Regions from separate parts of the Oceanobacillus sp. FSL K6-2867 genome, predicted to be linked through region 1. Evidence: predicted binding sites of a transcription regulator. Region 1 holds the regulator's gene; each other region holds the start of a gene.
What was found. Region 1 encodes Rex, which represses fermentation and respiration genes when NADH is low (regulators of the CRP and FNR family bind a similar motif). Its sites were predicted from a motif close to TTGTGAAATATTTCACAA; they were not measured.
Positions count from the first base shown of each region.

Region 2: cydD (thiol reductant ABC exporter subunit CydD) is a predicted target of Rex. The motif match lies at 1,731-1,748, and genes of this name have one in related genera.
Region 3: NSQ77_RS04080 (cytochrome ubiquinol oxidase subunit I) is a predicted target of Rex. The motif match lies at 2,101-2,118, and genes of this name have one in related genera.
Region 4: pflB (formate C-acetyltransferase) is a predicted target of Rex. The motif match lies at 1,278-1,295, and genes of this name have one in related genera.

Region 1 covers NZ_CP150144.1:1,363,231-1,366,736, reverse strand. Annotated here, with positions in the region: gene NSQ77_RS06650 (ABC-F family ATP-binding cassette domain-containing protein) at 1-1,496, opposite strand, end outside; gene NSQ77_RS06645 (redox-sensing transcriptional repressor Rex) at 1,646-2,284, shown strand; gene NSQ77_RS06640 (hypothetical protein) at 2,581-3,506, shown strand, end outside.
Region 2 covers NZ_CP150144.1:875,767-879,272, reverse strand. Annotated here, with positions in the region: gene NSQ77_RS04115 (universal stress protein) at 201-635, shown strand; gene NSQ77_RS04110 (PC4/YdbC family ssDNA-binding protein) at 668-898, shown strand; gene NSQ77_RS04105 (hypothetical protein) at 983-1,369, shown strand; gene NSQ77_RS04100 (hypothetical protein) at 1,434-1,568, opposite strand; gene cydD (thiol reductant ABC exporter subunit CydD) at 1,775-3,506, shown strand, end outside; gene cydC (thiol reductant ABC exporter subunit CydC) at 3,505-3,506, shown strand, end outside.
Region 3 covers NZ_CP150144.1:869,971-873,476, reverse strand. Annotated here, with positions in the region: gene NSQ77_RS04085 (cytochrome d ubiquinol oxidase subunit II) at 1-614, opposite strand, end outside; gene NSQ77_RS04080 (cytochrome ubiquinol oxidase subunit I) at 611-1,951, opposite strand; gene proB (glutamate 5-kinase) at 2,865-3,506, shown strand, end outside.
Region 4 covers NZ_CP150144.1:3,518,488-3,521,993, forward strand. Annotated here, with positions in the region: gene pflB (formate C-acetyltransferase) at 1-1,256, opposite strand, end outside; gene NSQ77_RS16950 (chromate transporter) at 1,752-2,324, shown strand; gene NSQ77_RS16955 (chromate transporter) at 2,321-2,848, shown strand; gene NSQ77_RS16960 (HAD family hydrolase) at 2,895-3,506, opposite strand, start outside.

The sequences.
Region 1 (3,506 bases):
AGTATCGTTCCAGGAAAATCAATTAATGCTGCTTCCAGCACTTCTTTACTATCAATATCCAAATGGTTTGTAGGCTCATCCATAATAAGGAAATTTGCTTGCTGCATTTTAAGCTTAGCAAGGGCAAGTCTTGCTTTCTCACCACCACTTAATGTGTGAACCGGTTTCAGTACATCATCACCGGAAAAAAGGAAGTTTCCCAAGACCGTGCGGATATCTTTTTCATTTATGGCAGGATAATCATCCCATAATTCCTGGAGAATTGTTTTAGTGGAATTAAGATCAGCCTGCTCCTGGTCATAGTAGCCAATTTGCACATTCGTACCAAGCTGGATGTTTCCTTTTTCAGTTTGCAGTCTACCTAAGATGGCCTTAAGTAATGTAGTTTTCCCTACACCATTCGGACCAACAAGTGCGATACGGTCACCGCGATTTATATCCAGTCGTATGTTGGAAAAAATAGGGTTCACTTCTTTTTCATAACGTAAGCTAAGCTCTTCAACTTTTAATACATCATTTCCACTTCTACGATTAATTTGAAAGGAGAAGGAAGCGGATGACTCATCACCTAGTGGCCGATCAAGGCGCTCTATTTTTTCAAGCTGCTTCCGCCTGCTTTGTGCTCGTTTTGTAGTCGAAGCACGTACAATATTCCGCTGGATAAAGTCTTCCATTTTTTTAATTTCAGTTTGCTGCTTTTCAAATTCCTTTAATTCCTGTTCATAATTCAGCGCTTTTTGCTCCAAGTACTTGCTGTATGTCCCATGGTATTTTCGCGTTTTATGTCGTGATATTTCATACACGATGGAAACTGTTTTATCAAGAAAGTACCGATCGTGTGAAACGATGACAATGGCGCCAGGATAATTAACGAGATAGTTTTCCAACCATGACAATGTATCAATATCCAGATGGTTGGTCGGCTCATCGAGAATAAGCAGCTGTGGTTTTTGAAGCAGTAATTTTCCTAGGGCAAGACGTGTTTTTTGTCCACCACTAAGTTCTGCAATTGGTGTACCATAATCAAAGGACTCAAAATTTAACCCACTAAGTACAGCCCTAATGTCTGATTCATACGTATAGCCTCCATTAGTCTGATATGCCAGCTGAAGCTTGTCGTATTCTTTAAGTACTTTGTCATATTCTTCCCCAGTTAATTCGTTGGCTTTCTCCATTTCCTTTTCCAAGGTTCGAAGCTGTTTTTCCAAAGATTTTAAATGGGAGAACACATCCAGCATCTCATCCCAAATGGTTTTTCCTGACTCTAACGTCATATGCTGAGATAAATAACCGAATGTAAGATCCTTCGGTTGGAAAAATTCCCCTTCATCATACGATAATTCTTGTGCCATAATTTTAAGTAATGTTGACTTACCTGCACCATTTCTGCCAACAATAGCAATACGATCTTTATCTTTAATTTCTATTTTAATATTTGATAAAATCTCTTCCGCACCGAAGGATTTTGAAATTCCGTTTAATTGCATTAATATCATTTTTTCACCCCACCATTTACAGTGTATATGATAGTTATTTGACGAAGCAACTGAATTGTGAAAAATATCACGACTTATTTGACGTTTTCTGTTAAAATAGAGGAAAGAACTTATTATATACAACTATTGGATTGAAAAGAGGAAGATTGATGGATCAGAACAAAATTCCACAAGCTACTGCCAAGCGGCTGCCTTTATATTATCGTTTTCTTAACAACTTAAATCAGCAGGGGAAGAAGCGAGTATCCTCAAAGGAGCTGAGTGATGCAGTAAAAGTGGATTCTGCAACAATTCGAAGAGACTTTTCTTACTTTGGCGCATTGGGAAAAAAGGGATACGGCTATAATGTAGAGTATTTATTAGGGTTTTTCCGAAGTACCCTGGACCAGCATGAGGTTACAGAGGTTGCTTTAATTGGTGTGGGAAACTTAGGTACAGCCTTCCTCCATTATAACTTTATGAAGAACAATAATATCCGGATTACCACAGCATTTGATGCAGATATAGATAAGGTTGGCACGGATATTGGAGGGGTTCCTGTTTATCATATTAATGATTTAGAGGAAAAGTTAGATGATATTAAAGTCGTTATCTTAACCGTTCCAGCAATTGAAGCACAGGTGATAACCGATAAGCTGGTGGAAAAGGGGATTTCAGGGATTCTTAACTTTACCCCTGCCAGGATTACCGTACCGAAGCATATTCGGGTGCACCATATTGATCTTGCAGTTGAATTACAGGCCCTGGTTTATTTCCTTAAGCATTACTCGTTAGATAACCCAGAATAAATTATTCATTGTGAAATTCTATTTTATTACAAGGCTATTGAATTTAGGTCAAAAGCCTTGTTTTTTTATGGCAAGATTTGGATGTGCTTATATCTGTTAAATACAATAAACTATGTGCATCAGGTCCATAAAAATGCTGTTTTATACAGCGGTTGGAAACAAGCTGATAAATAATTACTAGATAAATCGAACTATTATTTTTCTGAAAATTATTGGTCCTTAAGACATCTATCTATTTACTGATTATTGCGTTAATCTGTATTGGGAATATACGAAGATAGAGGAGGAATTTATTCGTGGGTATGAAAAAGGTTTTAGGTATTATGTTTGTATTATTTATTAGTTTATTTATTGCTGCATGTTCGAACGACAGTGATAATGCGAATCAAAAGACCGACGATGCTGAAGCAAGTAAAGAAGTGAATGATGCAGAGGAAAATGAGAAAGATGAGGCTGAAGCATCAGAAGAAGAAAAAGCTGTTCCAGAGGATGAAGAATTATTTGCAGTTCTTGAAGCAAACCTGGAAGCATTAACAGAAAATGATCTGGAAGCATATATGGACACCGTACATAGTGAATCTCCGTTATATGACACAACACGTACGACAATTGAGCAATTATCGGTATATACTTTAGATATGGAATTATTTGATTTAGTGGTGGAGGAAAAGTCAGAAGAGGAAGCAACAATCTCATATAAACAGACTACAATGAAGGTCGATGGTCCTGACTTTGCGAACAATGAGACACATGGGGTTCATGTTTTGCGTCCGGATGATGGCACTTGGAAAATTTATAGTTCAGAAGAACCGAGTGAGATAATTATGCTTGATGAGAATGGGGAAGTTATCGAGGAGACGGCTGATGATATAGCAGCAGAAGGTGTTTACATCGACACAATTACGAGCTTAGAAATTCCGTTTGATGAAGGAAAATGGGAGCTTGAAAACTATGAGGAAGCAGAAGGTGAAGCAACTGCTGAATTTCTTTTAGTTGATGAGGATCAAACGAATTTTACAGAGCTGTTTACGATTCATTATTATCCAGATGGTGATGAGTTGTTAGGTGTTGAAGGTTTTATCGAGATGATGGAAGTGAATTTAACAGAAATGACTACAGGTGAGCTTGAATTTAATTCTGCAGAAGAAGGTTTTTTTGACTTTTCATTAACGGAAGATGATATTCAGCTCGATCAGGAAGAAGTAGCAAGAGTATTTGCTAA
Region 2 (3,506 bases), 490 kb from region 1:
TCTTCCTGATAAAATGCATGTTTCCTTTTTGAATACTAGCATAACATGCCGGCTTATCAAACTGCTATAAGTGCAGCCAATGTTACTTTTAAAAGATACAAAAACATTAATTCATACGGAAATCAGCAAAAAACTAACTTTTCTTAACTTAACCATGTATAATAAAAAGCAGCTAACCTTTTAAAAAGTGAGGAGTGCAAATGAATCGAAAAATTCTCGTATCGTATGATGGTTCTAACCTTAGTAAATTAGCGATGGAAGAGGCAAAAGTTCAGGCATCTCTTACAAATAAAGCAGAGGTTCATGTTATTTCCGTTGTGACGCCGGGAATTAAAAGTAACGATACTGCTATTGCAGGGAACATATCCATGTCAGATGCAGAATTTCTTTTACCAGAACTACAGCAAATAAAGAAGGAAATGGTAGCACTAGGGATCATCACAATAACTGACATTCGGACGGACTTTTCACAGCGCAACCCTGGAAGAGCGGTATGTGAATATGCACTAGCTAACGAAATAGATTTAATCATTGTGGGCAATCGTGGGCTTAGCAATATAAAAAGTCTTCTGTTAGGCAGTGTAAGCAATACAATTGTACAAAACGCCAAGTGCCCTGTCTTGATTGTTAAATAGTTGATTAAAATGAATCATAAAGGAGTATAATTATGGCTGAATTAAACTATGAAATTATGGAAACAATTGCTGTTATTTCAGAATCTCCAAAAGGATGGACAAAGGAATTAAATGTAATCAGCTGGAATGGCCGTCCGCCAAAATATGATTTACGGGACTGGGCACCTGGTAAGGAAAAAATGGGCAAAGGTGTTACCCTGACAAAAGAAGAACTTGTTCAATTGAAGGAAGCATTAGGAAATTTAAGTGAGCTTAAGCAGTAGTTGTATTTTGCTAAAACACTGTCTTAGAGATAGCTAAGAATTCATATACTTATAATAGAGACAGATGAAAAGTTGGAGATGCGAATGAGAGACATCATTATTACCCTTGCAGAAATTGTAAATAATATACATGATATCCTTACAGATATGTTTGGTTTACATATGACAGATAAAGAACTTCATTTTTGGATAATAGGCTTTATGGGAATGGCAATATTCTTTTTTGTTTATATTTTTTTCAAGCTGCTGGAAAAATTGAAGTGGAGTACGACAGTATTTTCGTTTGTCTATACGTTTACCGTTATGATTGTAATTGTCTTTGCAATTGAATTGCAGCAAGCGATTACGAATCGGGGAAATATGGAATTTGCTGATGCTGTAATGGGGCTATGGGGCTTTCTTGTAATGTTTTTTATCTATGCTGTCATTGCACTCGTTATCTACTTTGCTGTAAAAGTTATTAAAAAATAAGACTGCCTAAGAAAATGAGTCTATGTAGCCGCTCGTTTAATTAGGCAGTTTTTTTGCTGTAGCTTCATTGTGGTGCAAATCCTTTACCATGATTTAAAACAATGGCATCTTCCTTTACCTTATCTTCATCTGGATCACTCATAATAAAATCGTTGACAACGGATTGATTCATTAATGTAAATACATAGCTGCTGCTCACTTTCATCTGCGAAATGTTGCAAGAAGTATTCCTTTTTCACGTTTAAAACTTTAGAATTAAATAAAAGCAGGCAATACATCAGCATGAATAAACTCCAAAATCGACAACTATGTTAACACCCTAGCTATTCGTTTACTTCGAGAAAATAAATCATGTATACTTATGTGAAGATGTTCACTAAAATAGCTTAGTTAGGAGGAGAGTCAATGGATAGATTGAAGAAAATAGTAGCAGAGCAGAAAGGGAAGCTCGTACTTTTTGTTATGCTTGCGATTCTTTCTGCGCTTGCTATTATCGGTCAAGGTTACTTGTTTGTAATGATTATTGACCGTATTTTCCTAAAAGGCTATTCATTTTCAGAAATTAGCCCGTTAATAATTAGCCTAATCGCAGCGCTTCTTTTACGTACAGGACTAAATTATTTGAATGGAAGAACAGGAGTAAGGATGGCTTCTATTGCTAAAAGAGAGCTTCGCAGGCTATTTGTACATACATTTTCAAGAAACTCCATGCAAGCTTCATTAGAGGGTCAGTCTGGCAGGAAGGTTGGAATTCTGTTGGATACTGTAGATGAAATTGATTCTTATTTTAGCAGTTATATTCCACAAGTTATTCAATCGACGATTGTACCGCTTTTCATACTTGTTGTTATTTTTATGGAACATATGGCGACGGGAATTATTATCTTAGTTACCGCACCATTTATTCCTGTTTTTATGATTATTATTGGCTTTAATACGAAGGACAAATCTGAGCAGCAGCTGGAAAAGATGAATGCTTTTTCAGGTACATTCTTAGATACGCTGCAAGGATTAACTACATTGAAATTATTCGGTCGGTCTAAAGAGCAGGAGAAAACCATTCGAAAAAGCAGCCTGGATTTCCGTGATGCTACAATGGAAGTTCTTAAAATTGCATTTACAAATTCTTTGGCGTTAGAGTTTATTTCCATGCTGAGCATTGGTCTTATTGCACTGGAAGTCGCTGTTCGAATGATCATATTCCAAGATATCATGTTTTTTACAGGCTTTTTAATGCTTATTCTTGCTCCAGAGTTTTACACGAAATTAAAGGAATTAGGAAATTCATTTCACACGGGAAGGACAAGCATGGCAGCGGCAAATACATTAGCTGAAGAGCTTTCAACACTTGAAAATGATGATTCCGACTGGGGAGAAATACCCTTGGCAAAAAATAACCCGCCACATATTAAACTAAGCAATGCAGGATTTTCTTATGAAGAAGATGGATTTGCTTTAAAGCATATTGATCTAGAAATTACAGCATTTGAGCAGGTCGCGATAATCGGGAAGACAGGGGCAGGCAAAACAACATTATTGCATATGCTTGCAGGTCTGGTACCGGTCACTGAAGGAAAGATTCTAGTAAATGGAGCATCCTTAAAGCAATACAGAGAAAAGGACTGGTTTGATCAGTTAAGCTATATTTCACAGAAACCATATATATTCTCAGGGACGATTGGAGAGAATATTGCAATTGGTTCTACAAAAAGCTCAAATCAGGAAGAAATCATCAAAGCAGCTGAAAAGGCAGGAATCCATGATTTAGTTGATTCACTTGAAAGTGGGTATGACACATTAATCGGTGAAGGAGGAAGAGGTCTTTCGGGAGGAGAAAAACAGCGAATAGCGCTTGCCAGAGCCTTTCTCAAACGCCCATCTGTAATTCTTTTTGATGAACCAACAACGGGTCTTGATTTGCATACGGAACAAATTCTTCAGAAATCAATGCAGGAGTTAGGAAAACATTCAACAGTTTTTACTGTTGCCCACCGGCTCCATACGATTCAAAAGGCAGATAAAATAGTTCTTTTGGAAAATGGAGAGATTAAGGCATCAGGTACACATGATGAATTATTATCGAGTATAGTTGCCTATCGGAATATGGTTACAGTACAGCAAGGAGGGATGACGAAAT
Region 3 (3,506 bases), 490 kb from region 1:
CAGCCAAGTGCGTATTTACGCATCAGATCGGTTGCTTTTGTATCACCGGTTTTATTTGCATACCATGTAAGGAACACAGCGGAAATATATAAAACCGCAACAATGCTCAGTGCAACAATAGACCAGGTTAAGGGGCTAATAAATAATGCTGCATAATCAAGCACCGGGTTATCATTCACAATCGATACAAATCCACCTTCTGAGATGGTTAATACAATTGATAATGAAGCTGGAATTAATAATCCAGAAGCTCCATACATAAAAGCATATCCTTTATGACCTCTTGTTCCGTAGGATTCGAATGCATAGTACGATCCTCGGATTGCCAGCAATATAAGCGCAATACTTCCTGGAATCAGTAAAATCGTTCCAAAGTAATATGCTGACTGTGGAAAGAATCCAACAATCCCAACGAAAAAGAATACAAAGAATACATTTGTTACTTCCCAAACAGGAGAAAGATAACGCTGAATGATTTTAGATAAAATATGCTGCTTTCCAGTTATGATGCTTTGTGCGTTGAAAAATCCCGCACCATAGTCAATTGAGCCGACAATGACATAACCGAATAAAAATAACCAAAGCACGGAAATTCCAAGAACCTCTAAGCTCATTCTAAATCACCACCTTGCTGTTTGGCAAGAGCTTCTTCAATCGGATCATTCTTAAACATTCGTCTCAGCACGACAACCGTACCAACACCTAAAATGAAATATAGTCCTACGAAAAGGATAAACATAAGTCCGACATAATCACTAGTGGTTGCTGCCTGATCAATCGTCATTATTCCTCTGAGTATCCATGGTTGGCGACCAACTTCCGCCATCCACCAGCCAGCTTCAATCCCTAAGAATGATAATGGGCCACCAAGGACAATGAGCGATCGGTACCACGCTGTCTTAACAAAAAACCAGCCTCGCTTGATTCCAACCCAATAGACAAGCGAAAGCGCCAGCATGAACATACCGATTGTAACCATTAAGTCAAAATAATAATGGATAATTAACGGAGGCTGTTCTTCTGCTGGAAATTGATCCAGCCCAATCACTTCCGAGTTTGGATAACCATGTGCTAGAATACTTAATCCAAATGGAATTTGCAGCGCATAATTCACTTCCTGATTATCGTCAAGCATTCCATAAAGAATGAGCGGTGCAGCCTCCTCTGTTTCAAAATGCCACTCAGCAGCGGCTAGCTTCTCAGGCTGGTATTCTGCTAAGTATTTTCCTGATAGGTCTCCAATCAGCACAGCTGCAATGGAGAATATAAGTCCGATTTTCATCGTCATAAACAGTGCTTTCTTGTGGTACTCATGTTTCGAACCTTTAAGCAGTTTAAATGCAGCAATTGCTGCGAGCATAAAGGCAATAGTCATATAGGCAGTAGCAAGTACATGGGAAACCTTTGTAGGCATTGCTGCAGTAAACATTGCTGCAATTGGATTTGCATTTACCAGTTCTCCGTTGACGATATCGAACCCAGCTGGAGCATTCATGAATGAGTTAACAATTGTAATGAAGACAGCGGACATACCGCCTCCTAGTGCAACTGGAATCAATAATAGTAAATGTTTACGAGGATTATCAAAACGATCCCATGTATACAAGTAGATCCCTAAGAAAATTGCTTCGAAAAAGAAAGCAAAAACTTCCATAAATAATGGCAATGCAATGATATTACCTGCAAGCTCCATAAAATTGGGCCATAATAGCGATAATTGTAAACCGATTGCAGTCCCTGTTACGACACCCACTGCTACCGTGACGACAAATCCCTTTGCCCATCGTCTGGCCATCAGCATATAATGCATATCGTTTTTCTTGATCCCAACCCATTGTGCAATCATGATCATGAGTGGAACCCCAACACCGATGGTTGCATAGATAATATGGAATGAAAGGGTTAAAATGGTTAATAACCTGCTCGCAAATACCGGATCATCAAATAACAACGCAGATCCTCCTCCTTAATTTTACAAATAAATCCCAAGATTACGTTCTGTATAGATATGTGTAGAGGCACATCTAATTTTATTCTAACGTGTTGTCATACCTAATTGGATATTAGATATGACAATATTTCAAACGGGAAATGAATTAATTGTGAACTCTTTAACAATCATATAACAAATAGAGAAAATGACAATCAATTAGTATTTTCCCCAAAAAATTCGTTGTTAATCTTTATTTCATTTGAAAGATGAGATGAATTTCTTTATCGTAGATACATTTCTTATATGTTTGTTCTGCAAAAGTGACTTGATAATTTTAATATGCACCTTAACCGGTGTCTGAATAAAGAGGGATGATCATATTCCCTCAAGTTCAGTACAACTCCCTGTGTCAGATAAGTCGTCATCTTCCAATTCAACTTCATTGTGACTGGGACATGATGCATATGTTTGCAATATTTGTCTTATTTTTATTAATTTTGGTCATGGGCAACATCTAATCTCAGTTAGATATTAAGAAGATCGCAGATAAAAGAACTGAATATTTTACCTATTGACAACGGGTTTATTTCTCGCCATAATAGAAGGCAATATATTGAACGTTAATAGAGGACCAGTATGCAGTGCTTGCTATGAAAGAGAGCGGAATTTAAGAGCTGAAAGATTCCGTCATAGACAACCTGCAGAACCTACCTTTAGAGTCCCATGCCAATACATGGGCGCATTTCCAGCGTTATGGATGAAGTGGAATGTGAATACATTCAAGTAATGGTGGTACCGCGGAAGAAGCTCTTTCGTCCTTATAATATAGGATGATTGGGCTTTTTTTGCGTTAAGGCATTCGCCTGAAAGCTGGATGAATGCCAGGTCTTCAAATGTAGATAAAGAAATACGTTTAATGGAGGTAATAGAAATGCGCAAGCAACGAATCGTAGTCAAAATTGGCAGCAGCTCACTAACAAATGAAAAAGGTGAAATCGATCAGCAAAAACTAAATGATCATATTCACGCGCTGGCTGCGCTTCGAGAAGCAAATCATGAGGTTATCCTTGTATCTTCAGGAGCTGTTGCAGCTGGCTTTAGGGGACTTGGTTATTCATCAAGACCAGTTACCTTAAAAGGAAAACAGGCTGCTGCAGCCATCGGGCAAAGCTTGCTAATTCAAACGTATATGGAAAAATTCAGTGCCTACGGTATAACAGCAGCCCAGTTATTATTAACACGGGATGATTTTTCAAATCGAGAACGTTATCGAAATGCTTATGCAACTATGACAGAGCTGCTGGAAAGAGGCATACTGCCAATCATAAATGAAAATGATACGGTATCAATTGAGGAATTGACCTTTGGTGATAATGATATGCTATCAGCATTAGTCAGCGGCCTTATTCATGCTGATCAGCTCATTATTTTAACGGATATCAATGGAATTTATAATGGAAACCCAAGAACGAATCCTTCAGCAATCAAATATGACTACCTTGATGAGATAACAAATGAAATGATTGGAGCAGCAGGGGCAAGCGGTTCAAAGGTTGGAACAGGAGGCATGAAA
Region 4 (3,506 bases), 2.2 Mb from region 1:
CCAATTTCCATTGCAGAAACACAGCAAGCGATCCCGTAATCATCTCCAAATTGCTCCCGCATTAAATCGTCATTTTCATATTGAATTGAACTTGTTTTAATAGACATATGTGCACAGTATTCCTTAAACGGCCGCGGTAATTGATCAGACCATAAAACCGTTAAGTTTGGTTCTGGTGCAGGTCCCAGATTGTCTAATGAGTGTAAAAATCGGAATGAGTTTTTTGTCACAAGCGGTGTACCATCTTTGGCGATACCACCAATTGATTCTGTTACCCAAGTTGGATCCCCGCTGAATAATTCATTGTAATCTGGAGTTCTTGCAAATTTTACAAGCCTTAGTTTCATTACAAAATGGTCGACTAGCTCCTGGGCAGCTTCTTCTGTAATGACTCCATTTTGCAGATCACGTTCAATATAAATATCTAAGAAGGTAGAAACTCTGCCGAGACTCATCGCAGCACCGTTTTGTTCTTTAATGGCTGCTAGATAACCAAAATATAACCATTGAAATGCTTCCATTGCATTTGTAGCGGGATTTGAAATATCAAATCCATAATCTGAACCAAGCTGTTTTAACTCTTGTAAGGCACGAATTTGTTCAGTAAGCTCTTCGCGGTCACGAATGATTTTCTCGGACATAATACCATTTGCTCCCGTTGCTGCATGTTCCTCTTGCTTATCAGCGATTAACTTGTCAACACCATATAAAGCAACTCGTCGATAATCACCAATGATCCGACCACGTCCATATGCATCAGGCAGACCTGTAATAATTCCAGCTTTTCTTGCTGCCCGCATTTCTGGTGTGTACGCATCAAAAACACCCTGGTTATGTGTTTTGCGGTAGTTGGTGAATATATGTTTAACTTCTTCATCCAACTCATATCCATATGATTCCAGAGCATCTTCAGCCATTCTGATACCACCAAATGGTTGAAGAGAGCGCTTAAACGGTTGGTCTGTCTGGACACCAACAATTTTTTCAATGCCTTTATTTAAATAGCCAGCTCCATGTGAGGTAATGGTTGATACAATTGAAGTATCCATATCCAAAACGCCACCATTTTCTCGTTCTTGCTTTGTTAAATCCATCACTTGTTCCCATAAAACTGTCGTGTTCTTCGTCGGTTCTGCTAAAAAGCCTTCATCACCAGTATAGACAGTAATGTTTTGCATAATAAAGTCGCGAACATTAATTTCTTCTTGCCATTTTCCACTTTTAAAATCCATTTTGTTTTGAGCAGTTACAACCATAATAACCCTCCTAAAAAAGAATTGTGAAATATTGAGCATTCTTTATATGTTTATCATATCACATATTTTTAGATGAAGTTATTTAAAATGTTAAAGAAGTGTGTCAGAATTGTAACTATATCATGTCGATGAAGAAGGAATGAAATATTTAAAAATATGTTCAATTCACGTATAATGGTATAAATGATTTGAACGTCATATTAAAGGAAATCATAAAAGGAAGAATGCCATAATGGGAAGAAAGATTGTTGATTTGGTAAGACATAGAGGAGATGAGCTACCAATCAAAGGAAAGATAAGTTCATGCAGTAAGTTATGAAGGCTATGAGCTTCTTGGCGCAATGAGTGATTTTGATTACCTAAGTAAGCGAAAGGAAGTTCAGCATTAAAAGAGCATCGCCATTTGGTACCTATTTTTTCATTCACGGGCCTGCTTGAAAGTTCATCGCTGCATAGGCTGGCAGCATACTAAAAATAGAAAAAGGTTTGTGACATATGAGAACACACTGGAATTTGTTTATTGCTTTTTTTCGGGTTGGTATACTTGGGTTCGGGGGAGGACCTGCTTCGATTCCCCTTATTCAAAAGGAAGTAGTTGATCATTATAAATGGATGGATAATGAGGAATTTGGTGATATTCTTGCTTTAGCAAACACATTGCCCGGTCCAATTGCAACGAAGTTACCAGGCTATATCGGTTATCGGGTTGGCCAGACACTGGGAATGATAAATGCAGTTCTTGCTACGATTGTACCGACGATTCTGTTAATGATTGTTTTACTTACTACACTTTCACAATTTCGAGAATTTAATTGGGTTCAAGGTATGACGGCAGCAGTTGTTCCAGTAGTCGGAATGATGATGGCAGTCCTGACATGGCAGTTTGCTCGAAAAGCCTCTATCGGTTTGGGGTGGGTAAAAACATGCATTTTTCTTGTCCTTTTCTTTATTATTTTGCAAATACTTAATGTGCATCCAGGCATTTTAATTGCTGTCCTGCTTATTCTTGCTCTCTCTCTGCCTGCACGTAAACGGCAAAGAAAGAATAAAGAAGGTGAAGACATATGATTTATATTGATATTTTTATCGCCTTTTTTATTCCTGGGATTTTAGGATATGGGGGAGGACCTGCTTCCATACCACTTATTGAAAATGAAGTGGTAATACGATACGGCTGGATGTCCGTCCAGGAATTCAGTGAAATTCTGGCACTTGGGAACTCCTTGCCAGGTCCCATAGCAACGAAAATGGCAGGATATATCGGCTATGAAGTAGGAGGGATTCCTGGGGCAGTTGTAGGTGTCTTTGCTACTGTTGCACCATCTCTGATTTTATTAATATTCCTTGGTGGAATGTTATTAAAATATAAAGATTCTCCTAAAGTGAAGCGGCTGACACTATTTGTTCAGCCAGTCATTGCTATTTTGCTTGGTGTTATGGCATGGCGTTTTTTCAGCGAGTCATATGAAGGAATTGGTATTTGGCAGACAGCTTTACTCGTTGGAGTCAGTTTTCTTTTAATTGAGCGATTTAAAATCCATCCAGCACTTATTATTGCTGGAGCTCTAATTTATGGCGGATTCCTATTATAGGAACTAGTCATACTTCTCCTTCAACAAATGAAAAAAGCAAAACCCATTAACTGTTGGGTTTTGCTTTTTCCTGCTTATTGATGACTCCAAGTTTTTTTAAACCGTTATAGATTCCAGAATCACTAACGGATGTTGTACGATGTTTTGCGTAAGTGAACAGTTCTGGATGTGCATTATCCATAGCAAATCCTTCACCTACAGCCTGCAGCATTTCACAATCATTCATTCCATCTCCAAAAGCGATAGCCTGCTCTTTTGGGATACCGATGCGGTGAAGTATTTTTGATACGGCTTCTCCTTTATTGACGTTTTTTCGGATAATATCAAAAGCTTTTGTTGCGCCTTCCACATTCACTTGTGACATACGTATATTTTCTTCTACTTCATAAAGTGATGCATCTTCTGGCTTAATATTTAATACCGTTGCCCCTATAATTTGATCAGCAACTTCGTCAGTAAATAACGCATTTTGTCTCAATTGGAAAATTTCATTGAATTTCTTAACAAATGGATGATCCATAGCGGTGAAGTAGTTCTTTTCTTTTGTATAAAGAACAATTTCATGATTATGTTCTTTTGCAATATCGATGAATTCTTTTACAATCGCTCGGTCCATTGGTTCATTGACCACTTCTTGTTCTTGATAGATTGCATAGCC